Regions from separate parts of the Ensifer sp. 22460 genome, predicted to be linked through region 4. Evidence: predicted binding sites of a transcription regulator. Region 4 holds the regulator's gene; each other region holds the start of a gene.
The links. The regulator LexA, encoded in region 4, represses DNA repair genes until DNA is damaged. The targets are predictions, from matches to a motif close to TGTTCNNNNTGTGTTCNG.
Positions count from the first base shown of each region.

Region 1: the regulator LexA is predicted to act here: its motif matches at 2,528-2,545, upstream of radA (DNA repair protein RadA).
Region 2: the regulator LexA is predicted to act here: its motif matches at 5,213-5,230, upstream of parE (DNA topoisomerase IV subunit B).
Region 3: the regulator LexA is predicted to act here: its motif matches at 2,597-2,614, upstream of ruvC (crossover junction endodeoxyribonuclease RuvC).

Region 1 is NZ_JBQENZ010000004.1:256,656-264,513, forward strand. It holds gene ACTJKM_RS07130 (AzlC family ABC transporter permease) at 1-217, opposite strand, end outside; gene ACTJKM_RS07135 (AraC family transcriptional regulator) at 339-1,196, opposite strand; gene alr (alanine racemase) at 1,351-2,490, shown strand; gene radA (DNA repair protein RadA) at 2,648-4,051, shown strand; gene ACTJKM_RS07150 (CvpA family protein) at 4,283-4,906, shown strand; gene purF (amidophosphoribosyltransferase) at 5,052-6,542, shown strand; gene ACTJKM_RS07160 (SDR family NAD(P)-dependent oxidoreductase) at 6,555-7,295, shown strand; gene pssA (CDP-diacylglycerol--serine O-phosphatidyltransferase) at 7,371-7,858, opposite strand, start outside.
Region 2 is NZ_JBQENZ010000007.1:261,422-269,279, reverse strand. It holds gene ACTJKM_RS11630 (DUF2336 domain-containing protein) at 1-681, shown strand, start outside; gene ACTJKM_RS11625 (hypothetical protein) at 684-830, opposite strand; gene ACTJKM_RS11620 (NAD-dependent epimerase/dehydratase family protein) at 846-1,787, shown strand; gene ACTJKM_RS11615 (hypothetical protein) at 1,797-2,210, opposite strand; gene ACTJKM_RS11610 (GNAT family N-acetyltransferase) at 2,438-2,908, shown strand; gene parE (DNA topoisomerase IV subunit B) at 3,038-5,098, opposite strand; gene ACTJKM_RS11600 (alpha/beta hydrolase) at 5,340-6,224, shown strand; gene ACTJKM_RS11595 (UbiA family prenyltransferase) at 6,352-7,794, shown strand; gene ACTJKM_RS11590 (FAD-binding oxidoreductase) at 7,791-7,858, shown strand, end outside.
Region 3 is NZ_JBQENZ010000002.1:268,137-275,994, forward strand. It holds gene ACTJKM_RS03505 (YebC/PmpR family DNA-binding transcriptional regulator) at 29-775, shown strand; gene ACTJKM_RS03510 (HAD hydrolase-like protein) at 847-1,476, shown strand; gene ACTJKM_RS03515 (LLM class flavin-dependent oxidoreductase) at 1,485-2,486, opposite strand; gene ruvC (crossover junction endodeoxyribonuclease RuvC) at 2,658-3,170, shown strand; gene ruvA (Holliday junction branch migration protein RuvA) at 3,290-3,907, shown strand; gene ruvB (Holliday junction branch migration DNA helicase RuvB) at 4,003-5,043, shown strand; gene ACTJKM_RS03535 (metallophosphoesterase) at 5,044-5,946, shown strand; gene ACTJKM_RS03540 (NAD-dependent epimerase/dehydratase family protein) at 5,968-6,870, opposite strand; gene ACTJKM_RS03545 (glycosyltransferase) at 6,867-7,727, opposite strand; gene ACTJKM_RS03550 (NAD-dependent epimerase/dehydratase family protein) at 7,724-7,858, opposite strand, start outside.
Region 4 is NZ_JBQENZ010000008.1:239,707-247,564, forward strand. It holds gene ACTJKM_RS12865 (D-alanyl-D-alanine carboxypeptidase family protein) at 1-590, opposite strand, end outside; gene ACTJKM_RS12870 (septal ring lytic transglycosylase RlpA family protein) at 628-1,683, opposite strand; tRNA gene ACTJKM_RS12875 (tRNA-Ser) at 1,997-2,086, shown strand; gene ACTJKM_RS12880 (hypothetical protein) at 2,233-2,799, opposite strand; gene ACTJKM_RS12885 (hypothetical protein) at 2,962-3,594, opposite strand; gene ACTJKM_RS12890 (hypothetical protein) at 3,918-4,214, shown strand; gene lexA (transcriptional repressor LexA) at 4,461-5,186, shown strand; gene ACTJKM_RS12900 (hypothetical protein) at 5,277-5,609, opposite strand; tRNA gene ACTJKM_RS12905 (tRNA-Cys) at 5,822-5,895, opposite strand; gene ACTJKM_RS12910 (thermonuclease family protein) at 6,048-6,770, opposite strand; gene ACTJKM_RS12915 (hypothetical protein) at 6,896-7,192, opposite strand; tRNA gene ACTJKM_RS12920 (tRNA-Asn) at 7,349-7,423, shown strand; gene ACTJKM_RS12925 (cryptochrome/photolyase family protein) at 7,520-7,858, shown strand, end outside.

The sequences.
Region 1 (7,858 bases), on a different contig from region 4:
TCATCAGCACATGGCGGACGTTGACGAGCAGTGCCGAGAAGCCGAGTGCGGCCCAGTTCGCCGGATGTGTCCAGATATCCATGGCGACGAATTGCGACCCGCCGGCAAAGACCAGTGCGCTCATCAGCGTCACCTCGGCCGGCGTCAGCCCCTTGGCCGCCGCCACCGCACCGAACACCAGGCCGATCGGCATGACGGCGACGATCAGCGGCGTCATCGCGATCGCCGCGGCCCGAAATTCCTGCAACGCATTTCTTACCTGCAACGTCCCTGTCTCCATTCACACGAAACGGAGAACGTCTATAGGCGGAAGCAGGTCCCGTATTGAACGAAAGTGATCAGCCGGCACGGAAGGCGCCGGGTGTCACGCCGGTGCGCGCCTTGAAGTGGCGGCTGAAATGCGCCTGATCGGCGAAGCCGCACTGGTAGGCCGCATCCACCGCCGACCAGCCATGCCTGAGCAAGGTCTTGGCGGTGCGCACGCGCTTGTCGGTCAGAAAGGCATGTGGAGTGATATGGAATTCCTTGCGGAAGGCGCGGATCAGGTGCGCGCGGCTGAGCCCTGCGACCTTGGCGAGTTCCTCGAGCCCGACGTCTTCAGCATAATTCTCGATCAGATAGTCCCGCGCCCGATGCACGGCGGACTGCTCGCGCGTCTCGATCGGGGTGATGATCGTACTGCCGTGCCTCTCGAACATCGCCGCAAGCACGCCGAACATTCTTTCTTCGGCCTCGAGCGTGCCGCCTGCCAGCTCAAGCGTTCGGTGCGCTTGATGAAAGGACAAGGCGAGGTCCGGATCCTGCAGCACCCGCCTCGAGAAGGACGGCGTTCCCTTGAAAGCGCGACCGGTCACGTCCTCGATGATGTTCACCAGCAGATCGGCGCTCGGATAGACCATGCGATAACGATAGCCGCTGCCGCCGGGGTGGCCGTCGTGGATTTCGTCGGGGTTGATCAGGTAGAAGAACCCAGGGCCCGCCTCCGAACGTTCGCCCTTGATCTTGCTGATCTGCGAGCCCGCCTCGATCGCGCCGATGCTGAACGTCTCATGTGCATGCGGCGCGAATTCATGGGTAATGAAGGTCGCCGTCAGACATTCCATGCCCATAAAGCGAGGATCGCGCCAAAAGCGCGTGCGCTCACCGCCTTCAATCGGCATGACCTCTATGGCTTCTTCCTGCGAAATCGTCTGCATTGGGCAACCATAGTGACCCGAGGCGATCCCGTCTTGCACAAAAGTGCTCATCCTTCCTTCAGGGCCCGCGTGACGGCGATGCGACAGGCGAGCATTTGCGACCATGGGCCGTTGGCTGTATTGCTCTTCGTATCGTCCACGAAGAGTGTCCGGCATGCTCCCCCCAGAATTTCTTTCCGCCTCCAACCGCCTCACGATCGATCTCGGTGCGCTTACCGACAATTGGCGGACGATGAATGCCCGCTCCGGCAAGGCGCGGGCGGCAGCGGTCCTGAAAGCGGACGCCTATGGCCTCGGCATCGATGATGCAGCCCCTGCCCTCTATGCCGCCGGTGCGCGCGACTTCTTCGTCGCCAATGCCGAGGAAGGTGCGGAACTGCGCCCCCTCGTTCCGGAGGGCCGCATCTACATTCTCGCGGGCATGTGGCCGGGCAACGAAGAGCTCTTCTTCGACAATGACCTGGTGCCGATCATCAATTCCGACGAGCAGCTTGCGGTGTTCATAGCGGCTCTTTCCGAGCGCGGCGACCACCCCTGCGTGCTGCATATCGATACCGGCATGAACCGGCTGGGCCTCTCGGTCGAGGCCGCCGTGGCGCTTGCCAATGACCCGGCGCGACCCGCAAGCTTCTCGCCAGTCCTGATCATGAGCCACCTCGCCTGTGCCGACGAACCGCAGCACCCGTTGAACGCCTACCAGCTCGGGCGCTTCCGCGAAGCGACAGCTGCCTATGAGGGTGTCGATGCAAGCCTTGCCAATTCCGGCGGTGTCTTCCTGGGCGCCGACTATCATTTCGAGCTCACCCGGCCGGGCATCGCCGTCTATGGCGGCGAGGCGGTCAACGATGCCATCAACCCGATGACCCCAGTGGTAACCGCCGAAGCCAGGATCATCCAGATCCGCGAGGTCGCGGCCGGAGGCACGGCGAGCTACGGCGCCTCCGCCCGCTTCGACAGGGACAGCCGCATCGCCACCGTCGCTGTCGGATACGCCGATGGCTACCATCGTTCGGTCTCCGGCGGCGGCGTGACTCTACGGCAGGCAGCCCCGTCAGGGGCATTCGGCTTCCTGCACGGCAAGCGCGTGCCGCATGTGGGGCGCGTCACCATGGACCTCAGCCTGTTCGACGTCACCGACCTGCCGGCCGGTGCAGCGCGGCCGGGCGATTACATCGAGCTTTTCGGCCGAAACATCGCCATTGACGACGTGGCGCGCGCCGGCGGAACCATCGGCTATGAGCTGCTGACCAGCCTCGGGCATCGTTACATCAGGAACTATGTCGGCGCCGTCTGACGTGGCTTTCCTGCATTTTCCTTGCGGCCTTCGCTAAAATTCACCTTTTGTTCCGCGTTCCGCGGCATTATGTGACGACGAAGGTGATTCTTCTGTCGTCGGCGGCATCGCCTCGCATGTGTGCCGGCGGCTCCCAGATTTCGAAAGTCCGATCCTGATGGCGAAAGCCCGTACCCAATTCATCTGCCAGAACTGCGGCACCGTCCACACCCGCTGGGCGGGCAAATGCGAAGGCTGCGGCGAATGGAACACGATCATCGAAGACGATCCGACAGCGGGCATCGGCGGCGGTCCGACGCGCGCGCCGAAGAAGGGCCGCCCAGTGGCGCTCACCACGCTTTCCGGCGAGATCGAGGACGCGCCGCGTATCCAGACCGGCATTTCGGAATTGGATCGGGTGACCGGCGGCGGCTTCGTGCGCGGCTCGGCGTTGCTCGTCGGCGGCGATCCGGGGATCGGCAAGTCAACCGTGCTGATGCAGGCAGCGGCCGCACTTTCGCGTCGCAACCACCGGGTCATCTATGTCTCGGGCGAGGAGGCCGTTGCTCAGGTGCGTCTGCGCGCCCAGCGCCTGGGTGCTGCCGATAGCGACGTGCTGCTTGCCGCAGAGACCAATGTCGAGGACATCCTGGCAACGCTTTCGGAAGGCAAGCGCCCCGATTTGGTGATCATCGATTCGATCCAGACGCTATGGAGCGACATCGTCGATTCGGCGCCCGGCACCGTCACCCAGGTGCGCACCGGGGTGCAGGCGATGATCCGCTTCGCCAAACAGACAGGCACCGCCGTCGTGCTCGTCGGCCACGTCACCAAGGAGGGCCAGATCGCCGGCCCTCGCGTTGTCGAACACATGGTCGATGCGGTGCTTTACTTCGAAGGCGACCGCGGCCACCACTACCGCATCCTGCGCACCGTCAAGAACCGCTTCGGCCCGACCGACGAGATCGGCGTTTTCGAAATGTCGGACAAGGGTCTGCGCGAAGTCGCCAACCCGTCGGAACTGTTCCTCGGAGAACGCAACGAAAAATCGCCGGGCGCCGCCGTCTTTGCCGGCATGGAAGGCACCCGCCCCATTCTTGTCGAAGTGCAGGCGCTCGTCGCGCCGACCTCACTCGGTACGCCGCGGCGCGCTATCGTCGGCTGGGACTCGGCCCGCCTATCGATGATCCTCGCTGTGCTCGAAGCCCATTGCGGCGTACGCCTCGGCCAGCACGACGTTTATCTCAATATCGCCGGCGGTTACCGCATTTCCGAGCCGGCCGCCGATCTAGCTGTGGCTTCCGCACTGGTTTCATCGCTTGCCGGGCTTGCCCTTCCGGCGGATTGCGTCTATTTCGGCGAAGTCAGCTTGTCGGGCGCCATCCGGCCGGTTGCGCATACCGCACAACGCCTTAAGGAAGCCGAGAAACTCGGGTTCTCGCAGGCGGTCCTGCCGTCCGCGTCCACCGAATTGCCGAAAAACGGCAATGGCCGATGGAGCGAAATGGAAAGCCTGCCGGATCTGGTGGCGCGCATCGCGGGATCGCGAAACGCGCTGAGACCGGTGGAGGACGAAGATTGAAGATGCGGGTGTCGCAGACCGTCCACTACTGCATAGTTCCTTAGATCGGGATCGATTTAAGGACAAAATTATGCAGCAGGTCTGAGCGCTACAGCGACCTTTGCGCGCCCGAAAGGACGCGCAGCGCTGTAGGGGCCGCGAAGAGGCTGAAAATGCCCTGAACGTCAAGCAGGGCCGATGGCGGATAGGCTTGAGGAGACCCGGACGAACCGGGTCCGGAGTAAGGACAAAATGCCCATTACAATTCTCGACGGTATCGTTCTCGGCGTCGCCCTGTTTTCCGCAATCCTGGCCATGGTTCGAGGCTTCTCGCGCGAGGTGCTCTCGGTCGCGAGCTGGGTCGGTGCGGCCGCGGCCGCCTATTTCCTCTACCCGCAGCTTCTGCCCTACGCCAAGCAGTACACCAACAGCGATACTGTCGCGCTGATCGGATCGGCGGCGGTGATCTTCCTGGTCGCGCTGATCATCATTTCCTTCATTACCATGCGGATTGCCGATTTCATCATCGACAGCCGCATCGGCGCGCTCGACCGCACCCTCGGCTTCCTGTTCGGTGCCGCCCGCGGCATCCTGCTGGTCGTCGTCGCCATGCTGTTCTTCAACTGGCTCGTCGCGCCGCAGCAGCAGCCGACCTGGGTAACCCAGGCGAAATCGAAGCCGCTGCTCGACAATCTCGGCAACAAGCTGATCGCGCTTCTGCCTGAAGAAGCCGACGCCACCATTCTCGACCGCCTGCGCGGCAAGGACACCACCGGCGAAGGTGAAGGCGAAGCACCGGCGGCGACCCCCGGCCAGACACCGTCGACGACGCCGGAGCAGGCGCCCGCCGACGACGCACCGGCCACCAACGGCTGAGACAGGAACGATTTGCCGACAAAGCCCGCCCCGCGGGCTTTGTCCTTTTGGGGAATAACGCTTGCAGCCGTTTTCAGCTAAGATCGCTTGAAGATGGCGGGCCTGATCACGATATGCGCACCGGTACGGAGCAAAGGCGACAGTGATGACCGATCTGAGATCCATGGAAATCCACGATGAACTCGAAGGCGATGAACTGCACGAAGAGTGCGGCGTCTTCGGCATATTGGGGCACTCGGACGCGGCGGCGCTGACGGCGCTCGGCCTGCATGCGCTCCAGCATCGCGGCCAGGAAGCCGCCGGCATCGTCACCTTCGACGGCAAGCAGTTCTGCACCGAAAAGCGCATGGGCCTCGTCGGCGACCACTACACCGACCCGGCGACGCTGGCAAAGCTCCCCGGCTTCATGTCCATCGGCCACACCCGCTACTCGACGACGGGCGAAGTGGCGCTGCGCAACGTCCAGCCGCTCTTTGCCGAACTTGAAGTCGGCGGCATCGCGATCGCTCACAACGGCAACTTCACCAACGGCCTCACCCTTCGCCGTCAGTTGATCGCCGATGGCGCCATCTGTCAGTCGACCTCCGACACCGAAGTCGTCCTGCACCTGATCGCCCGTTCCAAGCAGGCCTCCTCGTCCGACCGCTTCATCGACGCCATCCGACAGATGGAAGGCGGCTACTCGATGCTGGCGATGACGCGCACCAAGCTGATCGCCGCGCGTGACCCGATCGGCATCCGACCGCTCGTCATGGGCGAACTCGACGGCAAGCCGATCTTCTGCTCCGAGACCTGCGCGCTTGACATCATCGGCGCAACTTACGTCCGCGATGTCGAGAACGGCGAGGTGATCATCTGCGAGATCCAGCCCGACGGATCGATCTCGATCGATTCTCGCAAGCCGGAGGTATCGCAGCCGGAACGCCTCTGCCTGTTCGAATATGTCTATTTCGCCCGCCCGGATTCGGTCGTCGGCGGCCGCAGCATTTACGTGTCGCGCAAGAACATGGGCATCAATCTCGCCAAGGAGGCGCCCGTCGAAGCCGATGTGGTGGTTCCGGTACCGGACGGCGGAACGCCGGCCGCCCTTGGCTATGCCCAGCAGAGCGGCATTCCCTTCGAATACGGCATCATCCGCAACCACTATGTCGGCCGCACCTTCATCGAGCCGACGCAGCAGATCCGCGCCTTCGGCGTCAAGCTCAAGCACTCAGCCAACCGCGCGATGATCGAAGGCAAGCGCGTCATTCTGGTCGATGATTCGATCGTGCGTGGCACGACGTCGGTGAAGATCGTGCAGATGATGCGGGAGGCCGGTGCACGCGAAGTGCATGTGCGGGTCGCGAGCCCGATGATCTTCCACCCGGATTTCTACGGCATCGACACGCCGGATCGCGACAAGCTGCTCGCCAACCAGCATGTCGACCTCGCCTCCATGTGCCGCTACATCGGGGCAGACTCGCTCGAATTCCTGTCGATCGACGGCCTCTATGAGGCGGTCGGCGGCGAGAAGCGCGATCCGAAGGCGCCGCAGTTCACCGACCACTATTTCACCGGGGACTATCCGACCCGCCTTCTCGACCAGGAAGGCGCCAGCAATGTCCGCAAACTCTCGGTTCTCGCCAGCAACGGATAATCAGACAATAAAATGACGATCGATCTCAAAGGCCGGGTGGCCGTGGTCACCGGCGCATCGCGCGGTATCGGCTATTTCACCGCTCTCGAACTGGCCAAGGCCGGTGCCCATGTCGTCGCCTGCGCGCGCACCGTCGGCGGGCTTGAAGAACTCGACGACGCGATCAAGGCGGCGGGCGGTTCGGCGACGCTGGTGCCGTTCGATCTCGCCGACATGGCAGCGATCGACAAGCTCGGTGGCGCCATCAACGAGCGCTGGGGCAAGCTCGACATCATGGTCGCCAATGCCGGCGTGCTCGGCACGATCTCGCCGATCGGCCATGTCGAGGCGAAGGTGTTCGAAAAGGTAATGAACATCAACGTCAACGCCACCTGGCGGCTGATCCGCTCGCTGGAGCCGCTGCTGATCAAATCGGACGCCGGCCGTGCGCTGATCCTGTCGTCGAGCGCTGCGCACAAGTGCAAGCCCTTCTGGGGCCCCTACTCCGCATCGAAGGCCGCCGTCGAGGCGCTGGCTCGCACCTGGGCCGGCGAAACGCAGCGCCTGCCGCTGCGCATCCTCTCTGTCGATCCCGGCGCCACCCGCACGGCGATGCGCGCCCAGGCGATGCCCGGCGAGGATCCGGAGACCGTGCCGCATCCCTCCGAAGTTGCCGCCAAGCTTCTGCCGCTCGTCGGCCCTGACCAGACTGAGACCGGCAAGCTCTACATCGTCCGCGAAGACAAGATCGTCGATTACCGGATGCCGGAGTAAGCTTCGGCGCGCTTTCCAAACAAAAAGGCCACCGTGTCACCACGGTGGCCTTTTTGTACCTTAGCTGAAACTCAGTCAGTCCTTGTCACCCGGCAGGCCGTCGCCGCCTGTCGATGGATGGGCCGGCCAGTCGCCGCCGTATTTGCGCTGCCAGGAGCGCGCGCCGAAAGGCAGCGTGATCAGGTAGCCAAGGGCCGTCACCGCCATCGTCTCCCAGGTATAGGTCATCAGCGTCGCGACATAGAAGACGACGCCGAGAATGGCCGGCAGGACGAGATCGCGGCGCACACGGCTGTTTTCCGACTTGCCGGACCAGACCGGCAGACGGCTGACCAGCAGGAAGGCGATCAGCACGGTGTAGCCCGATGCAATCAGCGCGAAGGTGCGCTCGGGCGCCAATCCCAAGAGGCCGAGATAGACCGGAAGCAGGACCAGCATGGCGCCTGCCGGTGCCGGCACGCCAACGAAATATTCCGACTGCCACGGCGCCTTGGACTGGCGCTCGGCCATGACGTTGAAGCGCGCAAGCCGCAGGCCACAGGCGATCGCGTAGATCAGCGCCG
Region 2 (7,858 bases), on a different contig from region 4:
TCGCGCCGATCGTTGAAACGCATTGCCGAGCGTCTCGGCTGCTTCGCGGCCGTGCGCGACCTGTTGCTTGCTCGGCCGGACCTGCCAAGCGATGCCCGCCACGCGCTCGTTGAAGAGGTCGGTGCGGCACTGGCCGCCTTCGGCCTCGTGCAGATGGCGATCGGCGAAGCCCGTGTCCAGCGGATCACGCGGGAAGCCTGCGATATCGCCGCCGTCGGCATGGCCGGCACGCTGGCGGTGGAGGAGTTGCCGGGCCTCGTGGTGCATCTGCGTGAGACCGGCCGGTTGACCCCAGCCTTCCTGCTGCACGTGCTGGTGACCGGCCGTGCGGAGTTTTTCTCGGCCGCGATCGTCGATCTCTCCGGCGTTTGCGAGAAGCGCGTGCGCTCCATCCTGTCCGGCGGTCGCGTTCATTCGATCCGTGCTCTGTTTGAGAGCGCCGGCCTCGGCCACGATGTCAGCGAAACCTTTGCTGCGGCCGTGCTTCTCTGGCGCCAGGACACTTCAGCTGGAAACGACAGCACGGCTTCCGTCTCCACAGCGTTGCTCGCGCGGCTGCGGAATGAGCGCCCGTCAGCGATCAACACCGCGATGATCGACCTGCTCGAACGCCTGTCATTTGCCGAGGAGCGGCAGTCGGCTCGCAATTATGCGGAACTTGCGGCGCGGCAGGCCGCCTGACTTCAATTGCGGCGGATTGTATCCGCGACGTCTCCACCCAATTCTGCCGGCGGCCCGATGATTGCGGGTTCGCGGTCAATGAGGAACTGACGCATGAACGTGAGGGCCGACGTGCTGTAACCGGCATAGGCGGCTTTGTCGGGCGTCACGTCGCGCTCCTCCTGTTGCGGCGGGGCTACGACGTACGCGGCACCGTTCGGGACCTGGCGCGCGCAGAGGAGATCGAACGATCGATCCGCGCCGCCGGCGGCACGGAAGCGGCCAAACTCAGTTTTGCTGAAGCGCACCTGCTGGGGGAAAAAGGCTGGGCCGATGCCTTCACTGGCGTTTCCTATGTCATGCACACCGCATCGCCGTTTCCGGCGCGTCTGCCTGCCGACGAGGTCGATCTGATCGGACCAGCGCGGGACGGCACGCTGCGCGTTCTGAAAGCCGCCCGGTCGGCTGGCGTTCGCCGCGTCGTTCTAACCTCTTCGATTGCCGTCATCTACGGGGCCGGTCGTGCGCCATACACCGAGGACGACTGGACCGATCCGCAATCGCCGCTGGCGACGCCCTACTATCGCTCGAAGACCTTTGCGGAACACGCGGCATGGGACTATGCGGCTGGAAAAGGGCTTGAGTTGGTGGTCATCAATCCAGGCATGGTCCTCGGGCCGCTGCTCGGGCGCGAGATCGGCACCTCTGTTGCTGTGGTTCGAAACCTCCTGAAAGGCAGGTATCCCGCTCTGCCGAAGTTCAGCGTACCCGTCGTCGATGTTCGTGACGTCGCCGATGCCCATCTAAGGGCAATGACCGTTGCCGATGAGGCGGGCGAGCGGTTTCTGATCGCTGGAGAGACGTTGTCTCTTGCCGACATCGCGTCCGTCCTGCGCCGTGCGTTTCCGGCGCATGCCGCCAAGCTGCCTACGTTCATTCTGCCGAACTGGCTGGCAGGCTTGGCAGCTCCCTTTGACGCCGGCTTGCGCCTGATCATCCGGGAGTTGGGACGCGACTCCCGCATTTCCAACGAGAAGGCGCGTCGCGTTCTGGGCTGGCAGCCGCGAACCGCAGAGGAGGCGGTGATGGCCAGCGCCGAAAGCCTGATCGGCACTGGTCTGGTGTGAGCGTGCCCGCTAGTTGGTGAAGCGGCGAGCGACCCAGGAATAGCCGTCTTCGATGTAGTGCACCGGCTTTGTGACGATGGTCTTGAGCTTCTCCCGGTCCGGCATGGCGCCGGACAGGAAAGCCAGCGTCCGTTTCGGCAGGTTTTGTTCCGGCTCCGGTTCCGTCACCTGCGAGGGCGGCATCTGGCTCTGTTGCGAGCCGGCCGGTGGTGGGGTGAGGTCGGCAAGGGCGGGGCCGGAGGTTTCGCAAACCGCGACGACGACCGGATAGTTGGCGTTCGAGAACTTCGGTAGTTGCGCCTGCGAGTCCGTGTCGCATTGGGCGATCGACGGCCATGTGCCGTTGACCGTCGAGATGTACTGGCATTGGCTGACATCGTGGTCGCAGCCGAGAATGGTCATGACAATCAGCGCCGCTTGCATGGTGATCCTGTCGGTCCCTGGAGGTTGTGATGCGATCAACCTATGCCTGTGCGATTCTCCCCGAAATAGGGCGGCGTTGCAGGTGATAGGGAACAAATTGTTTCAGCCCGTTAGCCGGATTGATAGGGTAGCACCGGGCGCGCCTGCGTCATTTGACGTATTGGCTGGCGGTACGGGTGGCACTAACGTCCGGCCGCAAACAGTTAAAATCGACAAGGACGAAACAATTGCCTGCCGTAACCATAGCCCTGGAGCAGCCACGCCAAGCGCAGGTCGTGCGTCTGCTGGAACTCTCCGACGCCTATGCCGCTTCGCTCTATCCCGCCGAAAGCAACCACATGGTCGACCTTTCGAGCCTGGAGCAGCCGGGGGTTTCCTTCTTTGTGGCGCGGCGTGACGACAACATCGTCGGTTGCTGCGCCCTGGTAGAGGCCGGCGACGGTACGGCTGAGATCAAGCGTATGTTCGTCGATCCGGAGGCGAGGGGGCTGAGGCTCGGCAAGCTGCTGTTGCAGGCACTGGAAGCGCGCGCAGGTGAACTCGGCTACACGGCAATTCGCCTCGAAACCGGCATCTATCAGCCCGAAGCGATCGGACTTTACAAGGCGGCCGGCTATATCGAGCGTCCGCCCTTTGGTGACTATCAGCCGGATCCGCTCAGCCTGTTCATGGAAAAGCCTGTTCGCCAAGCGGCATGATCTCGCCACGCCGAGTGGTCCCGTGAGCTGAAAATCAAAACGGCGGCGCGAGGGCCGCCGTTCTCAAAATTGATTGCTCAGGGAGTGCGGCGCGCAAGAACGTCATGCGCCTTCGCATCCATCGCCCAATCAGATATCCAGGTTTTCGGCGAACACGGCGCGCTCCTGGATGAAGCGGAAGCGGGCGTCGGCCTTCGTCCCCATCAGATTGTCCACCGCCTCGCGCGTGCCCTCGAAATCAATCTCGTCGATCTCCACCTTGAGCAACGTGCGGAACTTCGGGTCCATCGTCGTTTCCTTGAGCTGCGCGGGCAGCATCTCGCCAAGACCTTTGAACCGGCCGATCTCGACCTTGCCGCGACCGGCGAATTCGGTTCGCATCAGTTCTTCGCGGTGCGCATCGTCGCGGGCATAGAGCGTCTTCGAGCCCTGGCTGATGCGGTAGAGCGGCGGTACGGCGAGATAGAGGTGACCGCCGCGAATGAGCTCTGGCATCTCCTGATAGAAGAAGGTGATGAGCAGCGAGGCGATATGCGCGCCGTCGACGTCGGCGTCGGTCATGACGACGATGCGTTCGTAGCGCAAATCCTCTTCGCGGTACTTGCTACGCGTGCCGCAGCCGAGTGCCTGAATGAGGTCGGTGATCTGCTGGTTGGCGCTGAGCTTTTCGCGGCCTGCGCTCGCGACGTTGAGGATCTTGCCGCGAAGCGGCAGGATCGCCTGGTTGGCGCGGTTGCGCGCCTGCTTTGCCGATCCGCCAGCCGAGTCCCCTTCGACGATGAAGAGTTCAGCGCCTTCGGCCGTGTTCTGCGAGCAGTCCGCAAGCTTGCCCGGCAAGCGCAGCTTGCGCACTGCCGTCTTGCGGTTGACTTCCTTTTCCTTGCGCCGGCGGACGCGCTCTTCGGCGCGCTCGACCACCCAGTCGAGCAGCTTGGCGGCTTCTCCGGGATTGTCGGCAAGGTAGTGATCGAAGGGGTCGCGGAGCGCGTTTTCGACGATGCGCTGTGCCTCGACCGTCGCGAGCTTGTCCTTCGTCTGGCCGACGAATTCCGGTTCGCGGATGAAGACCGACAGCATGCCCGCCGCCGAGATCATCACGTCGTCGGTGGTGACGATCGACGCGCGCTTGTTCTGCGTCAGTTCGGCATAGTTTTTCAGGCCTTTGGTCAGCGCGATGCGGAAGCCCGCTTCGTGCGTGCCGCCCTCGGGCGTCGGGATGGTGTTGCAGTAGGAATGGACCTGCTGGTCGCCGCCGTACCAGGTGACGGCCCATTCGAGCGAGCCGTGGCCGTTGGCCTTCTCCGACTTGCCGGCGAAGATCTCGCGGGTGACGGTGAATTCCTTGCCGAGTGTGGCGGCAAGATAATCCTTCAGGCCGCCCGGGAAGTGGAAGACGGCCTTGTCCGGGATCTCCGAGCCTTCCTGCAGCAGCGACGGATCGCAGGACCAGCGGATTTCGACGCCGCCGAAGAGATAGGCCTTCGAGCGCGCCATGCGGAAAAGCCGTCCGGGCTCGAAATGCGCGTGCGGACCGAAAATATCCGGGTCCGGATGGAAACGAACGCGCGTGCCGCGGCGGTTGTGCACGTCGCCGAGTTCCTCGAGCCCACCCTGCGGAATACCGCGGGAGAAGCGCTGCCGGTAGAGCTTGCGGTTGCGTGCGACCTCGACCTCGAGCGCATCGGAGAGCGCATTGACGACGGAAACGCCCACACCGTGAAGACCGCCCGACGTCTCATAGGCCTTGCCGTCGAACTTGCCGCCGGCATGGAGGATGGTCATGACGACTTCGAGCGTCGACTTGCCCGGGAATTTCGGATGGTTCTCGACCGGGATACCACGGCCGTTGTCCGTGACCGTCAGGAAGCCGTCGGCATCGAGGTGGACTTCGATGAAATTTGCATGACCGGCGACCGCTTCGTCCATCGAGTTGTCGATGACTTCGGCGAAGAGGTGGTGCAGCGCCTTCTCGTCGGTGCCGCCGATATACATGCCCGGACGACGACGAACTGGCTCCAGCCCTTCGAGCACCTCGATCGCCGAAGCATCGTAGTCGCTGCCGTCGCTACCCTTCGGGGCAGGGCGCGGCTCTTCGCGCGCGACTGGTGCCACTGGCACAGCCGGTTTGGCGCTCGGCTGTACGGGCTTCGGTTGCTCGGGCATTGAGAAGAGGTCGCTGTTGTCGTCCATGGGGCCGTTCGGATCGTTCCTGTCACTTGGGGAGAGGCCATAGCAAGACCTCGACTTTGCCGCCATCCCCCGGCGGTCGAATCACCTGAATTCTGCCAGACTCCCGCCGAAAGAGCGAACAAAAGGAGAATGCTGGCATCGCTTGCAGGTGAAATGCCGCCTTTGCGGCCCTGTTACGGAGCAAGTGTTGCTTTGGCGTCCGTGCGATGGCAAGGCTTCCGGCCAAAGAGGGAGCCCGTCATTGGCCGTGTCCACAACTGTTTTTCCGTTTCGCCGGCTTTTTCTGGCTGCGGCCTTCGCCGCAGGCGCTTCCGCGGCTCAAGCGCAGACATTGAAACCCTTCAAGGACGAGCTTTTCTCCTATGCCAAGGTGCTGCAACAAAATGATGGCGGCGACGACCTGACGGTGGAATATCAGGAACTGCGCGACATCAACGAACGGGACGAAATTCCGGAACGCCGGGTGAAGCGCGCCTATGTTTCGCTGGGCGTGAAAAGCGAGCAAGTCAATGAGAAGCTCGACATTGGCGGTCGCTTGCTTGACGTGACCCGTGTCGGTCCGGATCGCGGCGCTGCCTTCACGGTGATCTTCATCCACGGCCGCGGCGGTGATCGCCGGCTCGGCACCAACGATTTTTCCTTCGGCGGTAACTTCAATCGGCTGAAGAACCTCGCCGTCGCCAATGGCGGAGTCTACTACGCGCCGAGCGTCCGCTCCTTCGACACGGCAGGCGCTGCGGATATTGCCGGCCTGGTCAAACAGGTTTCCGAGCACTCAGGCGGTCGCCCCGTGGTGCTGGCCTGCGCCTCGATGGGAAGCTTCATCTGCTGGGGCGTTTCGCGCGATGCCTCCGCGGTCGCGGCTCTCAGCGGCATGATGGTCATGGGTGGCGTAAGCGACCCCGATTTCACCAAGAGCGCCGCCTACAAGGCGAAGCTGCCCATGTTCTTCAGCCATGGCAGCCGCGACAGCGTCTATCCGGCCGAGAGCCAGAAAGCGCTCTATCGCACGCTGAAGGGCCAAGGCTACCCGACACGCTTCGTCCTCTTCGAAACCGGCTCGCACGGCACCCCGGTGCGCATGACCGACTGGCGCGATGCATTGAACTGGATCGGTCGCCGCTGACCTTTGTCCGCGCCGCTGACATTTGTTAACCAGCCCGACAGTTTCCGGGCGAGATTGTGGCCCGCGTTTCCACTCTGGAAAGTTGAAGACGTCATCATGCCCGGCAATTATGGCTGGGATGGAATTCATGGACGCGCGCACCGAGACACGGCACATTCCGCTGTGTGTGGATCTGGACGGTACTTTGTTGGCCGCCGATACGCTGTGGGAAGGTGCGGCGATCATTCTCTTGCGCAATCCGCTGATGCTCTTTCCCATGCTGTTCTGGTTGGCGAAGGGCAAGGCGCGGCTGAAGCATGAGGTGGCCTTGCGTTCCGGCCGCAAGGCTCAGGACTGGCCCTACCGGCAGGCCGTCATCGATCGGCTCGCCGAGGAGAGAAAGGCGGGCCGCGAACTGGTGCTCGTCACCGGCGCTGCACCGTCGGTCGCCAGAGACGTTGCCGATCATGTCGGACTTTTTTCCTCGGTCATGCATTCGACCGATGCGCTCAATCTGACGAGCAGCCGCAAGCGCCAGGCGTTGGTCGATCGTTTCGGCGACGGTGCCTTCGACTATATGGGCAACAGCCGTGACGATATCGCCGTTTTCGAGGTAGCGCGGCGTGCGATCGTGGTCGCCCCGGATGCTGCGGCGGAGAAGTGGCGCCGCAATCATGACGCGGAACGGCTGGAGACCGGCAAGGTGAGCGCGCTTGCGCCGTTGAAGTCCATCCGCGTGCATCAATGGGCGAAAAACGTACTCATCGGCGTGCCGATGATCCTCAATCATGAGGTGCTGCATTTCGACGCGATCATGAGCGTCATCGTCGCCTTCTTCGCCTTCAGCTTCCTCGCCTCGGCGGTCTATGTCATCAACGATCTTTCGGACCTCGCCAATGATCGCCGCCATGCAAAGAAGCGTCACAGGCCGCTCGCCAGCGGCCAGATGTCGGTGCCAACAGCGCTCATTCTTGCCGGCTGCCTCGTCCTGGCATCGCTGTCGCTGACGCTGTTGCTGCCATGGAAATTTGCCGGTGTGCTGGCGTTCTATGCCTGCGCGACGACTGCCTATACCTTCGTGCTGAAGCGCAAGCTGTTGGTCGACGTCTTCACGCTCGCCGGCCTCTACACCACGCGCATTGTTGCCGGTGCCGCGGCCACGGGCACGGAACTCTCCTTCTGGCTGGTCTCCTTCGCCATCTTCTTCTTCCTCAGCCTGGCGCTGGTGAAGCGCTATGTCGAGTTGCACGAATTCGACGACAAGGATGGCGGCAACGTTCCGGGGCGCGGCTATCTCGCTGTCGATTTCGAGATGGTGGGGCAGGCTGGCGTTGCTTCCGCTTTCACCTCGGCTCTGGTCCTTGCGCTCTACGTGCACAGCAAGGAACTCCAGGAAATGTACACCACGCCGTGGGCGCTGTGGCCGCTTTGCCCGCTGGTGCTCTATATGTTGTTGCGCATCTGGATGCTCGCGCGTCGCGGCATGCTGCATGAGGACCCTGTTGTCTTCATCATGCGTGACTGGCGCAGCCAATTGACCATGCTGATCGGCGCGCTGTTCATACTGTTTGGAGCCATCGGGCCGCAATGAGTTTGCAAGACCATGAAAGCTGGGGCCGCCTCGACAATCGCGCGCGGCCGGCCATTTCGCCTGA
Region 3 (7,858 bases), on a different contig from region 4:
ATTCAAATTCATGCATGCAGAGGGTGCCATGGCTGGCCATTCACAGTTCAAGAACATCATGCACCGCAAGGGCCGTCAGGATGCGGTGCGCTCGAAAATGTTTTCCAAGCTCGCGCGCGAAATCACGGTTGCCGCCAAGTCCGGCATGGCCGATCCGGCCATGAACGCGCGTCTGCGTCTGGCGATCCAGAACGCCAAGGCACAGTCGATGCCGAAGGACAACATCGAACGGGCGATCAAGAAGGCCTCCGGCGGCGACGCGGAAAACTACGAAGAAGTCCGCTACGAGGGCTACGGCCCGGGCGGCGTTGCCGTTATCGTCGAGGCGCTGACCGACAACCGCAACCGTACCGCCTCCAACGTGCGCTCGACCTTCACCAAGGCCGGCGGCGCGCTTGGCGAAACCGGTTCGGTTTCGTTCTCCTTCGATCGTGTCGGCGAAATCACCTACAAGCTCTCCGCCGGTGACGCCGACAAGGTGATGGAAGCGGCGATCGAGGCCGGTGCCGACGACGTGACCACCGACGAGGACGGCCACACCATCATCTGCGGTTTCGAAGCGATCGGCGACGTTTCCAAGGCGCTCGAAGACACGCTCGGCGAAGCCGAGACTGTCAATGCGATCTGGAAGGCGCAGAACACCGTGCCGGTCGATGAAGAAAAGGCGCAGTCGCTGATGAAGCTCATCGACACGCTCGAAGACGACGACGACGTCCAGAACGTCTATTCGAACTTCGAAGTGTCGGACGAGATCCTGGCGAAGCTGTCGGCCTGATCGGACGGCCTATCGTTACCGGAATATGCACCCGTGTCCGAAAGGGCACGGGTTTTTCTTTGGATGGCCCGATGACCTATGACTTCGCGATCTTCGATTTCGATGGCACGCTTGCCGACACGGCGGCGAGCTTCATGGCCGCGTGCAACAGTGCTGCACGGCGCTACGGCTTCCGCGAGCTTTCCGTCGAGGAATTCCAGTCACTGAGGACGATGGGCAATCGCGAGATCATCGCGCATCTCGGCGTGCCAATGTGGAAGCTGCCGCAGATTGCCGGCTTCATGCGCCGGGCCATGGCGTCCGAGGCCGCGTCCGTGCGGCTGTTTCCAGGTGCGGCCGATCTGCTTTTGCGATTGAAGGCGGCAGGCATCGGCATTGCGATTGTCAGTTCGAACGCGGAGGAGGGCATTCGCGCCGCGCTCGGCGACGTGGCGGCGACCGTCGATCTCTATGAGTGTGGCGCGGCGCTTTTCGGCAAGGCGCAGCACTTCAAGCGGGCGATCCGTCACTCCGGTCTTGATCCGGCGCGCGTGCTGGCGATCGGCGACGAGGCGCGCGACATCGAGGCTGCGCGCAAGGTTGGCGTGGCGGCTGGCGCCGTTTCTTGGGGCTATGCCGATCCGGACTTTCTGCAGGGGCTCGGACCGGACCGGTTCTTTTCACGCATGGACGAAATCGCCCCGGCCTTCGGAGCGATCTGATTGCGGCTTCATGCGGCCTTGACGAGTTCCTTCTGCGCGTCGGCGAAGAGGCGAAGCGAATGCAGGCGCGCCTCCATGTCGAAGATCGGCATGGAAATGATCAGTTCATCGGCCTTCGTCTGATCGAGGAAGGTTCCGATTTTCCGGCGGATCGTCTCGGGCCCGCCGACGACGGCATACATCATCGAATGGTCGACGAAGATCTTTTCGTCATAGCTCCAGAGCCCATCCATCGATTGAACCGGCGGCGGGAACTGTCCGCGCGCATTGCGCCGCAGCGCCACGAAGGATTGCTGCATCGAGGTGAAGAGATAGTTGGCCTCTTCGTCCGTATCGGCGGCGACGCCCATGACACCGACCATGACATGCGGCTTGTCGAGCGTCTCGGACGGCGTGAAGCGCTCGCGATAGATCTCCAGCGCCGAAAGCAGCATGTCTGGCGCGAAATGCGATGCGAAGGCGAAGGGAAGGCCGAGCATGCCGGCGAGGTGAGCGCTGAAATGGCTTGAGCCCAACAGCCAGATCGGCACGTTGGTATCGGCGCCCGGAACGGCGATGATCTTCTGATCCTCTGCGACAGGGCCGAGCAGGGCCTGCAGTTCCACGACGTCGTTCGGGAAGTTGTTGCCGCTTGCTTCCATGTTGCGCCGCAGCGCCTGGGCGGTGCGCATGTCGGTGCCGGGTGCGCGGCCGAGGCCGAGGTCGATGCGGCCGGGATAGAGTGCGGCCAGCGTGCCGAACTGTTCTGCGATCACCAGCGGCGAATGGTTAGGCAGCATGATGCCGCCGGAGCCGACGCGGATCGTCTTCGTGGCTGCGGCCACATGCGAGATCACCAGCGAGGTCGCCGCACTGGCAATGCCTTTCATGCCGTGATGCTCAGCGAGCCAGAAGCGCTGGTAGCCGTTTTCCTCGGCAGCCTGGGCCAGACGGCGCGAGTTTTCGAGTGATTGGGCGATGCTGCCTCCTTGCGTGATCGGGGAAAGATCGAGGACGGAGAAAGTCGCCATGGCATGGAGCCCTTTATTGAGGGAAATTGATGAAAGGCTATGTAAGCTCAATTTTCCTCAATCCAAGGGCAGTGGCGAAGAAATCCTGAAGCCCGTCTCACCTGTGCGTATGTTTTTGTTTTGTTCACTTTTTGCTGGCAGCGTCCGGGCGAGCATCATAGGGTGAATTTCATGCAGAACACGATTCGCATCATCGGCATCGATCCGGGCCTCCGCCGTACCGGCTGGGGCATCATCGAGACGCTCGGCAACTCGCTGCGCTTCGTGGCCTCCGGCACGGTGACCTCCGATGGCGAGATGGATCTCGCCTCGCGACTCTGCCAGCTGCACGACGGGCTTGCCGAGGTGGTGCACAGCTACCAGCCGCACGAGGCGGCGGTCGAACAGACCTTCGTCAACAAGGATGCAACCGCGACGCTGAAACTCGGCCAGGCGCGTGGCATTGCGATGCTTGTGCCGGCGCGCGCGGGCCTCAGGGTCGCCGAATATGCACCGAACGCGGTCAAGAAGGCTGTGATCGGCGTCGGCCACGGCGAGAAGCAGCAGATCCACATGATGATCAAGGTTCTGATGCCGAAGGTCGAATTCAAGGGCAACGATGCGGCGGACGCATTGGCCATCGCCATTTGTCATGCTCACAACCGCCAATCGGTGACAAGCCGGCTCGCCGCATTGATGGCGTAGTTGCAGCAGATCTAAAGTGTTAAAGCGACCTTAGCGAGTCTTGTAGACGCGCGGCACTGTAGACAAGAAATTTTCCGATGGTCTGAGCGACCATCCCAGCCCACCGCGAGAGACGCCATATGATCGGCAAATTGAAGGGTACCATCGACGAGATCGGCGAGGATCATGTCGTGCTCGACGTGCATGGCGTCGGCTATGTCGCCTTTTGTTCGGCGCGCACGCTGTCCAAGCTCGGATCGGCCGGCGAGGCGGCGATGCTCTTCATCGAGACCTATGTGCGCGAGGACCAGTTGAAGCTCTTCGGCTTTCTGACTGCGCTGGAGCGGGAATGGTTCCGCCTCCTGCAAAGCGTGCAGGGCGTCGGCTCGAAAGTGGCACTCGCGGTACTTTCGACCTTGACGCCGGGCGAACTGGCAAATGCAATTGCGTTGCAGGACAAGACCTCGGTCTCGCGTGCGCCGGGCGTCGGGCCCAAGGTTGCGGTTCGTATCGTCACCGAGCTCAAGAACAAGGCGCCGTCCTTTGCCGGCGAGATGGCGGCATCGATCGGCCTCAAGCAGGAACTCGGCGAAGGCGTTGCGTCCGCGCCGGTATCGGATGCCGTTTCTGCGTTGACCAATCTCGGCTATTCACGCGACCAGGCGGCCAATGCGGTGGCCGCCGCGCTGAAGAATGGCGGTGAGGGGGGCGACAGTGCCAAGCTCATTCGCCTCGGCCTCAAGGAACTGGCGCGATGATCGCTTGCCTTGGCGGGGCGCTCAAGGCAGAACGGAAGAGGGCCGGGCGCAGGTGGGTACCTGCGCCATGACGACCGACCAATTGGAACGAATGCATGACTGACGCGGCACGTCTGATAACGCCGGAAAAGCGCGGTGAAGATCTCGATGCGACGATGCGCCCGCAGTCGCTGGACGAATTCACCGGCCAGGCCGAGGCGCGCGCCAACCTGAAGATTTTCATCGAAGCGGCCAAGAACCGTGGCGAGGCGCTGGACCACGTGCTGTTCGTTGGCCCGCCCGGCCTCGGCAAGACGACACTTGCGCAGATCATGGCCAAGGAACTTGGTGTCAACTTCCGCTCGACCTCCGGTCCGGTTATCGCCAAGGCTGGCGACCTTGCGGCCTTGCTTACCAATCTCGAAGAGCGCGACGTGCTCTTCATCGACGAGATCCATCGGCTCAATCCGGCGGTCGAGGAAATTCTCTATCCGGCGATGGAAGATTTCCAGCTCGACCTGATCATCGGGGAAGGCCCGGCGGCGCGCTCGGTAAAGATCGATCTGTCGAAGTTCACGCTGGTCGCGGCGACGACCCGCCTCGGCCTCTTGACCACGCCGCTGCGTGACCGTTTCGGCATTCCCGTGCGTCTCAACTTCTACACGGTCGAGGAACTGGAATCGATCGTGCGCCGAGGTTCCCGGCTGATGGGCCTCGGCATGACAGACGATGGCGCGCGCGAGATCGCCCGCCGCGCCCGCGGTACGCCGCGTATTGCCGGCCGGCTGTTGCGGCGGGTGCGCGATTTCGCCGAAGTGGCGCGCGCCGAAGCCGTGACCAGGAAGATCGCCGACGAGGCGCTGACGCGGCTGCTGGTCGACAATATGGGGCTCGACCAGCTCGACCGCCGCTATCTCTTCATGATCGCACAGAATTTCGCCGGCGGGCCTGTCGGCATCGAAACCATCGCCGCCGGTCTCTCGGAACCGCGTGATGCGATCGAAGACATCATCGAGCCCTACCTGATCCAGCAGGGCTTCATACAGCGTACGCCGCGCGGTCGTATCTTGACCGCAAATGCCTGGAAACATATCGGCCTCAACCCGCCGAAAGAGGTCGAGGCGACGCAGTTCCGGCTGACACTCGAGGACGAATAGATGATTACCCGCCGCGGATTATTGAAAGTGATCGGCGGCGGTATCGCCAGCATGGCGGCGCTCGGCGGTTACGCCTTCGCCGTCGAGCCGTTGGCCCGGCTGAACGTGACCCGCTACACCCTGACGCCGCCCGGCTGGACGCCCGGGTTGAAGCTGCGCGTCGTCGCGCTCGCCGATATCCATGCCTGCGAGCCCTGGATGCCGGCAGGTCGCATCGCTTCGATCTGCCGTCAGGCCAACGCGCTGGGCGGCGACGTGACGGTGCTGCTCGGCGATTATGCGGCCGGCATGAACTTCGTGACCCGCTACGTGCATTCCAGCGAATGGGCGAAGGCGCTTGCGACCCTCTCGGCGCCGCTCGGCGTGCATGCCGTCATGGGCAATCACGACTGGTGGGAGGACAAGACCGCGCAGAAAAATGGCGGCGGTCCGACCTTCGGGCACAAGGCGCTGCAGGATGTCGGCATCAACGTTTACAGCAACCGGGCAATCCGGCTGGAAAAGGACGGGCAGGGCTTCTGGATCGCCGGTCTCGAAGACCAGCTTGCATTGGTGCCGGGCAAGAAGTGGCAGCGCCAGCGCATGGCGGGTCTCGACGATCTCGACGGCACGCTCGCACAGGTGAATGACGGTGATCCGGTCGTTCTGCTGGCACATGAGCCGGACATCTTCCCGAGCGTTCCCCCACGGGTCGCATTGACACTGTCGGGTCATACCCATGGCGGGCAGGTGCGGCTTCTCGGCTTCGCGCCCGTGGTGCCTTCGCGTTTCGGCGATCGCTATGCCTATGGGCACATGGTCGAGGACGACCGCAACCTGATCGTCTCCGGCGGTCTCGGCTGCTCGCTTGCACCGGTCCGTTTCGGCGTGCCGCCGGAGATCGTCGTCATCGACCTCGGTTAGCCCGGTCAGGCGTCGGGGGTTTTACGCCGACTTGCTGTCTGTGACCAACTCCCTGATCGTCGTCGCCAACAGCTCGGATCCGCCGGGTTGCCAGCCAAGCCGGCGCAACTTTTCGGTCGACATGACGAGATAGCCATCCGCTGAAGCGGCCTCCGGCAATGGGTGCCGAGACCCGGTCAGCGTCTGCACCACCGACAGGATTTGCCTGACATCGAGCAGCAGGTCCGAAACGTTGAAGACCTCACCGCGCACGGTGTCGCTATCCGCTTCCAGCATGAGCCGTACTGCGGCGCCGACGTCGTCGCCGTGAACTTCGGTGCCGATCCGAGGCTGGATCGGTTTTCCATCAAGATAGTTCGCAAACAGCTCGGCCCATTTGTGCTGCCTGCCAGGAGCGGCCGCGCCGTAAACGCCGGTGACGCGCAGGCTTGCCACGCTGAAATCCTCGGTCGCAAGCAGGCGTAGGTGATCTTCCACGGCGACCTTCACCGCGCCATAGAGCGTGTCCGGATCGGGTGCGAATGTCTCGTCGATGGGGCCTGGGCGCCTGCTGCCGTAGACGGCGCGGCTCGACAGGAAGACGCAGCGTTTGACGCCGGCAGCGCGAGCGGTCTCGAACAGGCGGATCGAGCCATCGATGTTCGCACGGCGAAAGCCCTCCGGATCATCGCCTTCACCGCCGCGATATTTGCCCTCGACATGGTCGAAGGCGGCATGAACAAAGCCGTCAATGCCATCGAACGCGGCGGACTGATCGCGATCCAGATCGAGGACGAGCGGAACGAAGGGGAGGTTGCGCGAGAAAAAGCTGTTATCGGGGGGATGGCGGCCGCTAACGATCACCTCGTAGCGATGGGCGATCAAATGCTCGACGATGAAGCGGCCGACGAAGCCGGTGCCGCCGGAGACCAGCACCCTGCTCATCGGTGCGCCGGATTGGGGAGGGAGGCGATCTCCGGAATGTCGTCCCCGGTCAGGTAGGCGAACCAGAGGTCGATCAGTGGCCGCAGGGCCCCGGCACGCGGATGGTCTTTTTCCCAGGGCTTTTCATACTGGTAGTGCAGCACGCCGATCGAGCGCCAGTCCCAGAGCGCGGGCATGTTGAACCAGACATATTGCAGCATGTTCATCGTCACCGGCAGGCCGTGCCAATCCGGGAAGAAGCTTTGTAGGAAGGTCTGGTCGGTGCGTGGCCAGAAGGCATCGGGTGCGTCGAGCCGGTCGAGCATCCTGTCGAATGTCGCCAACGACGGTTCGGCGACGAAGACGCCGGAATTCAGCCGGTGAAAGTCGGCGAGGCTTTCATAGACATTCGGGGCCGCGGAGAATTCCGGATAGGCAAACAGCCGGTCGATGTTGCGGAGCACAACCGCGTCGGCATCAATGAAGACGCAGCGGCAGTATTCGGTTAATTGCCAGAGCCTGAGCTTGCAGAAGTTGTCGAGCGGCGAGTGGAAGGCCGGTTTGCGGCCCTTGGTGAAGGGTGCCTTCTCATGCACGTTCCGGCGCTGATGACGCTCGTTGAAGGCATCGGAAAGCGGCAAGAGATCGGTCTCGATCAGGCGACAGCCGAACTCGGCCAGCGGCGCCAGTGCTTCGAGCGCTACGCCGCCCGTATGGAGCACGACGATATCCGCCTTGGTGCTCGTGAGCCGGATGGAGCGTGCGAGCGCGCGGGCACCGCGCGCATAGTCGGCATTAGTGACGAGCGTCACGAAGGCATGATCGGCCAAGGGTGGCGAGGAGGGGCGCAGCCCCTCCGAAGGGTCGTTTGATGTCATGAAACGGATTTCAGCCGCTTGCCCTCTGGGTCGTGGTTGATCAGCGGCGCGATGTCCTTGGTCCAGGCGGAGACGGCAGGCACGCGCGTTCTATCGACACGATAGGCGAATTTCTTCGCGACATCGACGAT
Region 4 (7,858 bases):
AGCCGGTAGAGATCCGGATGTGCCTCATGGAGGTGCCGAATGAGCGTTACCAGTTCGCTCATGGTGATCTGGTTGCCGGGATCCGGAAGCCCCGTGGCATTGCGGAACGTCGCAACCGGCATGCCAAGCTCGCGAGCGCGCGCCGTCATGCGCTCGGCAAAGGCGCCCTCACTACCGGTCATGCCTTCGGCAAGGATGATGCAGGCATCGTTGGCAAGCTGGACCGCGACGCCCTGCAGGAGATCGGCGACGCGGATGCGGGATTTCAATGCGGCAAACATCGTCGAAGTGCCGGCGGGCGCACCGCCGGTGCGCCAGGCGTGCTCGGAGACGTCGAAGGTGGTTTCGGCGGAAAGCGCGCCCTTGCCGAGTGCTTCGGCCACGACCTCCATCGTCATCAATTTGGCGAGCGATGCAGGCGGTATCGGTTGGTTTTCGGCGCGGGAAAAAAGCACGGTGCCGGTTTCGGCATCGACAAGCAGGATCTGCTTTGCCTTGGTGTCGAAAGTGGGCGCCGGTGTCTGCGCGAATACGGCGCCTGTAAACAGCGCAACGCCGAAAAACACTGCCGAGAACATCTTCATGCGCATGGGAAACTCCGGTTTCCCCTTGGGCATAGCAGCGAGGTCATTTTGGCACAACGCCGCCTGCGGTTATCGGACAGAACCGCTTGCTTTCTGGCGTTTGGCGTAATCGACAATCACTTGGGGTAAGCTGCTTCCGGTCGACCATAATCGCTTCAAACGGCGATTCGGCGTCGCTGACGCGGACTTCGACGTAAGCTGCAGCATAGGCCATGTTGCCGTCGGGCATCGGGATGAACTCGGGCCGCTCACGCGGGATCGGGCCGATTTCCGGCAGCATCACGAACTCGTTCAGCGATTGCGGCTGGGCGGACTGCGGCACGGGGGCTGCGAGCGCCGTCACCGGTTCGCCAACATCGAGCGAGGCCTTTGCGGGGACGGTGATCGTGCCAAGGGTCTGATTGCGGAACGGCTCGTTGGAGGCGACCATTACGCCGGTCGCGATCTGGCCTTCCGGCATCACGCTCGGGCCACGTTCGCCCTTCTGGACGTAGGACGCCATCAGATAGGGCATGTCGTTGCCTTCAAGCGGCGCGCGGCCGACATATTGCACGCGCACCTGCGCGCTGCCCTTGCGCTTGATATCGAGCATGTCGGCCGTCTTCGAGGAAACGTCGATGATCCGGCCGAATTCATAGGGGCCGCGATCGTTGACGCGCACGATGACCGACGTACCGTTTTCCATGTTGGTGACGCGCGCGTAGCTCGGCAGCGGGAACGTCGGATGGGCGGCCGACAGATGGGCCTTGTCATAGACCTCACCGTTGGCGGTCAGGCGACCATGAAAGGCCGAGCCGTACCAGGAAGCCGTACCGGTCTTGTTGTAGCCGAAGTCTTCCTTCGGCTGATACCACTTGCCCTTGACCTGATAGGCCTTGCCGACCTGATAGCGTCCGCCGCCCTTGGGGATGTTGTTACCGGTGGCAACGCGCGGGCTCGCCTTCACGCCGTAAACGGATTCGGCGAAGTATTCCTTGCTCCGCGGCTTCTTTTTGATGCTCGACGTGGATCCGCAGGCCGCGAGCGTTACGCACAGCGCAGGAATTGCCGCAAGGCGCAGTCCCTTGACCAGATATGCCGCATTTTTACTGGATGTCATCTGTCCCACAACATCGATCGAATAAGCCGTACTCGAAACCTTCCGCTCGTGCCCCCAGCGGAAATCTCGGCGTCCCGAAACGGAACAGTCGAGTAAACATGACAGCAACAAGGCGAAAATGCGAACTCATCCACAGATCAGCGCCGGATTTCATGCGTTATGGTTTACAGATGATTACCGGCAAAGCGTGCCCGCGCACTCCAGTCCGGCCATCGAGAAAATCTTTCAGCGACGCATGTTAAATCTTGCAAAGCGACGGGGCTTTGCGCAATAACGCCGTGCCCGGTAAGCAGTTGACTGCGAGCTCAGGCAAGGACAGGTGGCCGAGTGGTTTAAGGCTCTGGTCTTGAAAACCAGCGTACGGGAAACCGTACCGTGGGTTCGAATCCCACCCTGTCCGCCATTTTCCCAAGAAATATAGTCCGACGATGGACCGCCATCCCTGGCGGTGCTTCATTTTAACGAGCGCTTGTCGGCAGGCGTCAGCGCCGTGTGGTTCGCCTCGGGCAGACGACGACTGGGCCCTCCGCCTTTCACTCAAGCCGCGGGTTAGAGGCTGAACGGATCACGCGCTGAGCGTTTCTCGTTTGGCGCGTTGAACGGATCGGACTTCTTCTCCTTGGATTTGCGGCCCTCGTCGGCGATGATCTCATCCACGGCTCGCTGGCATTTCAGGAGTTCTTCCGCCGCCGGGCCGGTGCCGCGCAGACTGAGGTTTGCGACAACGCGATCGTCAAAGGCGATCGCCAACGTCCTTTTGCGCACGAACCCCGTCAGGAATTCCGCATCGGTGACGTTCACGAACAGGAACTTGCCGCTCTCGTCGCCGGCGGCGGTCGCCGCCGCACTCCAGGGATCGCTCTTGTCGAAGCGGAACGTCAGGTCATAGTCCTTGCCGACCTCGAGCGACTTCCAATCGTCGCTGGCGAAACTCATGTAGAGTGGCGATTCGGAGCCCTTGGGATAGAACCCCAGGCGCAGCCTGATTCCGCCTTCGAATATCGACGTGATGAAACACGAGCCTTCCATCGACGTGTCGGAAGCAACGGTCCAGCCGCCGACTTCCTTCCATTTGATGATCTCGGACTCCTCAGCCACGGCCGGTCCCGTGGCCATCAGACAGCTCACCAACCCGAACAGCAATCTACGCATGCAAAACCCCCGTTTGCCCGCATTTTGATAGGTCGCCGCGTGACTGTCGAGGGTGGGTGACCCGCAACCCATGCAAAATCTTAGGAATATTCACCTCTCGCAGCGGAACGACGCTCACGCCAAAGATCACATGGCAAAGGGATCTTTCGACGACTTGGTCTGGCCGCCACCAGCAAAGGGGTCATTGTTTGGCGCATTCCCGCCGGCGCCCGCAAACGGATCGGCGGCCGCCCCCTGCCCGCCGTTTGGCATCAACGCAATCACCGCCTCCTGGCATTTGAACATCTCGCTGACGGCCTTCATCGAATCGCGCAGACTGAGGCTCGCCACGACGCGCCCTTCGAACGCCAGCGCCAGCGTGTTCTTGCGCACGAATTCGGTGAAGAAGTCGGTGTTGGAGAAGTTGACGACCAGAGCCTTCGAGCCTGTGAGGTCCACGCCGAACGCGACAGCCGGCCACTGGCGGCCACGGTCGAGCTGCAAGGCGACGTCATACTCCCGCTGCGGCTCGATCGATTTCCAGTCGGCATTGCCGATCGAAAGAAACGCCAGGTTCGCCGATCCTCTCGGATAGAAGCCGATTCGAAGGATCATTCCGCCGTCGTAGCTCGTCGCCGCATAGCACGAGCCGCCCAAGGACGGATCGGAGCCCACCGTCCAGGCATTGACCTCTTTCCAGATATTCGAACGCCCTTCTTCAGCTGAGGCCGCTCCGGCCGCCACCAACAGACCGAGAACCGCCAACGACAATCTACGCATGCAACCACCCCATTTTTCCCGCAAAGTTATCGTTTTTTTACAACCTGTCGAGACGGTGCGACATCTTCACAACACGGATTTGTGCACGCCGGCAGCGAGGCCGCGACTTGGCGCAACCCAAGCGATTGCGGCAAGGACGGCGCGCCAGGCTGAGGCGGCTTTGCCGCTGTGTGCCCCTGGCGCAAAACGGCCACAGCCTGCACTCAAAGAGCTGTTGAACACATGACAGTGATCGCCAAGCTTGCTGGACTTCGGAACGAAAGCGCGGTTCACATCGTTAACCGCCCCGTAGTCCCACCCTTGCATCAAAGTGGACGATCACCGTGCTTGCCGCCCTGCTTCTCGCTTCGATAGTCGCATCGCCCAATATGCCTGACGTCAAGCTCAGCGCCGCCACGGTGGACGAACTTCAGACCGATTTCGAGAGCGCCGTGCCGTGCCATCAGATCGATGGACGCAAGGTGTGGAAGGGTGCGATCGCGTTCTACATCCAGTCGTTCGTCTATGATGGCGACAGGCCGGTCGCGACCGATGCGGCGGACGCCGTACTTCCAGAAGACAACAGCGCCGAGACGGTGAAGGAATTCGAAGACGCCTGCGCCGCCACGCAGCCGGCCTAGCCTCTTTGCACGAAAACGCTCGCGATTCGTTCGAATCGCCGTGCCGTCGCGCAATGCGCTACGCCGCCGCCCTCCGTTTGGGCACGATCATCGCCCAAACCCGCTCTGCTCCCGTAAAAGTGACCAATCGACACGCACAGACGCGCCAATTGTCTGAATTCACGGAATTTTAGGCACTTGCGGAACACATATGGAACAGATAGTGTCTGTTCTTGATTTGTTTCACGCCTCTGGGAGCGACGTGCCATGCTGACCCGCAAGCAACAGGAATTGCTTCTCTTCATTCACGAACGCATGAAGGAGTCAGGCGTCCCACCATCATTCGATGAAATGAAGGATGCGCTCGACCTGGCGTCGAAGTCCGGCATTCACCGTCTGATCACGGCACTCGAAGAACGCGGGTTCATTCGCCGTCTGCCGAACCGAGCCCGCGCGCTCGAGGTCATCAAGCTTCCGGAGGCTTACGCATCCAGCCAGCAGCAGCCCCGCCGCGGCTTCTCGCCCAGCGTGATCGAGGGCAGCCTCGGCAAGGCGCCAGCGGCCGCTCCTGCCGCACCGCCGAAGCCCACGCCCGTGGCCGACAACACATCGGTTTCCGTGCCGGTCATGGGCCGCATCGCTGCCGGTGTGCCGATCTCGGCCATCCAGAACAACACGCACGACATTACCGTTCCGCTCGACATGATCGGCAACGGCGAACACTACGCTCTCGAAGTCAAGGGCGACTCGATGATCGAAGCCGGCATCTTCGACGGCGACACCGTGATCATCCGCAATGGCAATACGGCCAATCCCGGCGATATCATCGTGGCGCTCGTGGATGATGAGGAAGCGACGCTGAAGCGCTTCCGGCGCAAGGGCGCATCGATCGCGCTCGAAGCCGCGAACCCTGCCTACGAAACGCGGATTTTTGGGCCCGATCGGGTGAAGATCCAGGGCAAGCTCGTCGGGCTGATGCGCCGCTACCACTGATTCCGAGGTAAATCTGGCATCCGACCGAGCCTCGCCACCGCTTGCGGTGGCGAGGCTCTGTTTATTGATGGCGACCTGAAGGCGCGCCTCTTATTCGTGGATGGTGTACTCGCCGAGCTCGCAGAGGTCCTGCATGTCTTCGGTCGTATCGAGGTCGGAGCCTTCTTCGAACTCGAAGCGCATGTCGTACTTGCAGACCTCCCGGCCGTCGGCGATGGTGATCTCCATGTCTTCTCCGGGGTTCAGCACCTGCCGGCCGAAAACATCGTCTTCCCACTCATTGACACCCACAGGCGACGTATAGAAGTTCGTCAGCACTGCGTTGGTGTTGTTCTTCAGCTTGAAAACCAGATCCTCCGCCCGCGCCTCGAATGTGGTCGCAGCGAAGAGGGCCAAGGCCGTCAGGACAAGTTTCGTCTTCATATATGCCATTGCCTCCGTTTTGATGATGACGGACGCTACCGATGCGGCTGATGTCAGCGGAGTCATCGTTCCCCCTCTACCGATTTCACCGAAGCGATAAGATCCAACGGATAGCTAATGGACGTGGCTTGCGCGGGCGTGGGGAGGCAACCATGCAATCGCTCTGCCCCGAGGCAGAACGTCTATCCACACTAAAATGAGGTGAGAGTTTTTGGAGGCCTCGCCCGGAATTGAACCGGGGTACAAGGATTTGCAGTCCTCTGCGTCACCACTCCGCCACGAGGCCTCACAGCTCGGATAACCGAGCGTTGGCGCGGATTTAGAATGATTGCAGAAAAACCGCAAGAGGCATTTTCCGAAAAACGCGCCGTCGATTTGTAAGACGGATACTTTCCACAGAGCGATCGCGAACCTCCGCCGATCGCATCTGGGGTGGCCTCAACACCAGGGCGTCGCGTGTCCTGTCCACGGCCGCACCAGTCCCTCGGATACGAGCACACGCCCGATAGACTGGTCGCCGCGGGTGACCAGCCGCAGCTTTTCACCGGCCTTGGCATCCTGACGGCCGCTCGCCGTTTCCAGCCTGAAGTCACCCGCATTCAACAATTCGCGCAGGCGCTGCTTGGCATAGAAGCCGCGCGAACGTTCCTTGTCGCAGCTTGCCTGGCGAATACGCGGCGCATCGACGTCTGCCACGCGGATCGTTTCGCCGTGGTACAGGAAGGTGGCGCCGTCGATCACGCAGTTGTCGTTGCGAATCCCGCAGAAATAAAACTGATCCGTGCGAACGGATGCCGTCTTCACTTCCTCATTGGGCCGCACCACGGGTGTCGGCGCCTTGGCGCCGACGTCGACGGACGGCACCGGAGCGGCGAGGGCAACTCTTGTCATCGGATTCGGCTTCTGCTTCTCCGCCTGCTGCGCGGGACGCGCGTCCGATTTCTGCGCGACACGAACGGGCTTCGGCCTCGACTCGTGTCGGGACGTGAACGCGACCACGTCCGATACCACCGGCCAATGCTGCAGTTCGGCGCGATGATCGTAAGCGACCACGCCGCCGACAGTGAGTGCGGCGGCCAGATACCACGGCGCCATACCGCCTTGTTTGCCCCTGCTCCGACCGGAATTCCGGCTTCGACGTTTCGTAGTGGCTTTGGCCATGCGTCCCCATCCTGATTCGCGACTGCATTATGCGTTTGATGGGTTGCCGAAAAGTTTTCGGCGGCCTCCCTCAACAAAGGGTTCAGCCGCTTCGGGGCGGGTGCTTTGACCGCAATAGCTCCGGTTCACGAGCCGTTCGAAGAATCGGCTCGTCCGCGCCAGCGCGCCCACCAAACAGCCAGGCGACGCCGGCGACGGCGGACGGATGGGATATCGTGCGAAAGCACGATGAGGCCCAGCGGTATCATCCAGAAGCCGAGCACCGGCAGAAAGCCAAGAAAACCAAAGAACACCAGAAGCGAGCCCAACAGGATACGCAGCAGTGGCGATTCCGGCAGCGTGATGCGCCACTTCCCGAGCACGATCTGACGCGTCTGCGGATCAATCCCGAAATGCGGCTGCTTCCTGTTTTTATTCATCATTCCCTATCCGGCATCTTTTCCCACAATTGGGGACTTCTCCACAGCCTCGCAACCGAACTTGTCATTTTTTTTGAAAAAACCGCTTGGCAAATCGGAAAAGCATGCGTATTAGCAGCCTCACTTCTGAAGCGCACAGCGAAACAGCGGCGCGGATGATCCCTGGTAGCTCAGCGGTAGAGCATTCGACTGTTAATCGACAGGTCGCCGGTTCGAATCCGGCCCGGGGAGCCAGTTTCAAAAAGAGCCATTTGCAGAAAATGCGAATGGCTCTTTTTCATTTTGCACCTAAGTTCCCCCGGTGATCAATCCCAGTCCTAGACGGCACCTATGACAAACGCGGCGCCCATCATCGTCTGGTTCCGCAAGGACCTGCGCCTTGGCGACAACAGGGCCCTTGCGGCTGCGGCCAATGAGGCTGCCGTCATTCCGCTCTATATCCGGGAGCCGAACGAAAGCGGCAACGGTCCGCTGGGCACGGCGCAGCAATGGTGGCTGCACCATTCGCTGGAAGCGTTAGGGGCTCGACTGGGCCGGATCGGCTCGCGACTCATTCTCCGCTCCGGCGACCCACTGGACGTCCTCAGCGAAGTGTCGCGCCTATCGGGAGCGAAGCGTGTCCATTGGAATCGCCGCTACGACCCGTGTAGCATTGCCACCGATACGGCC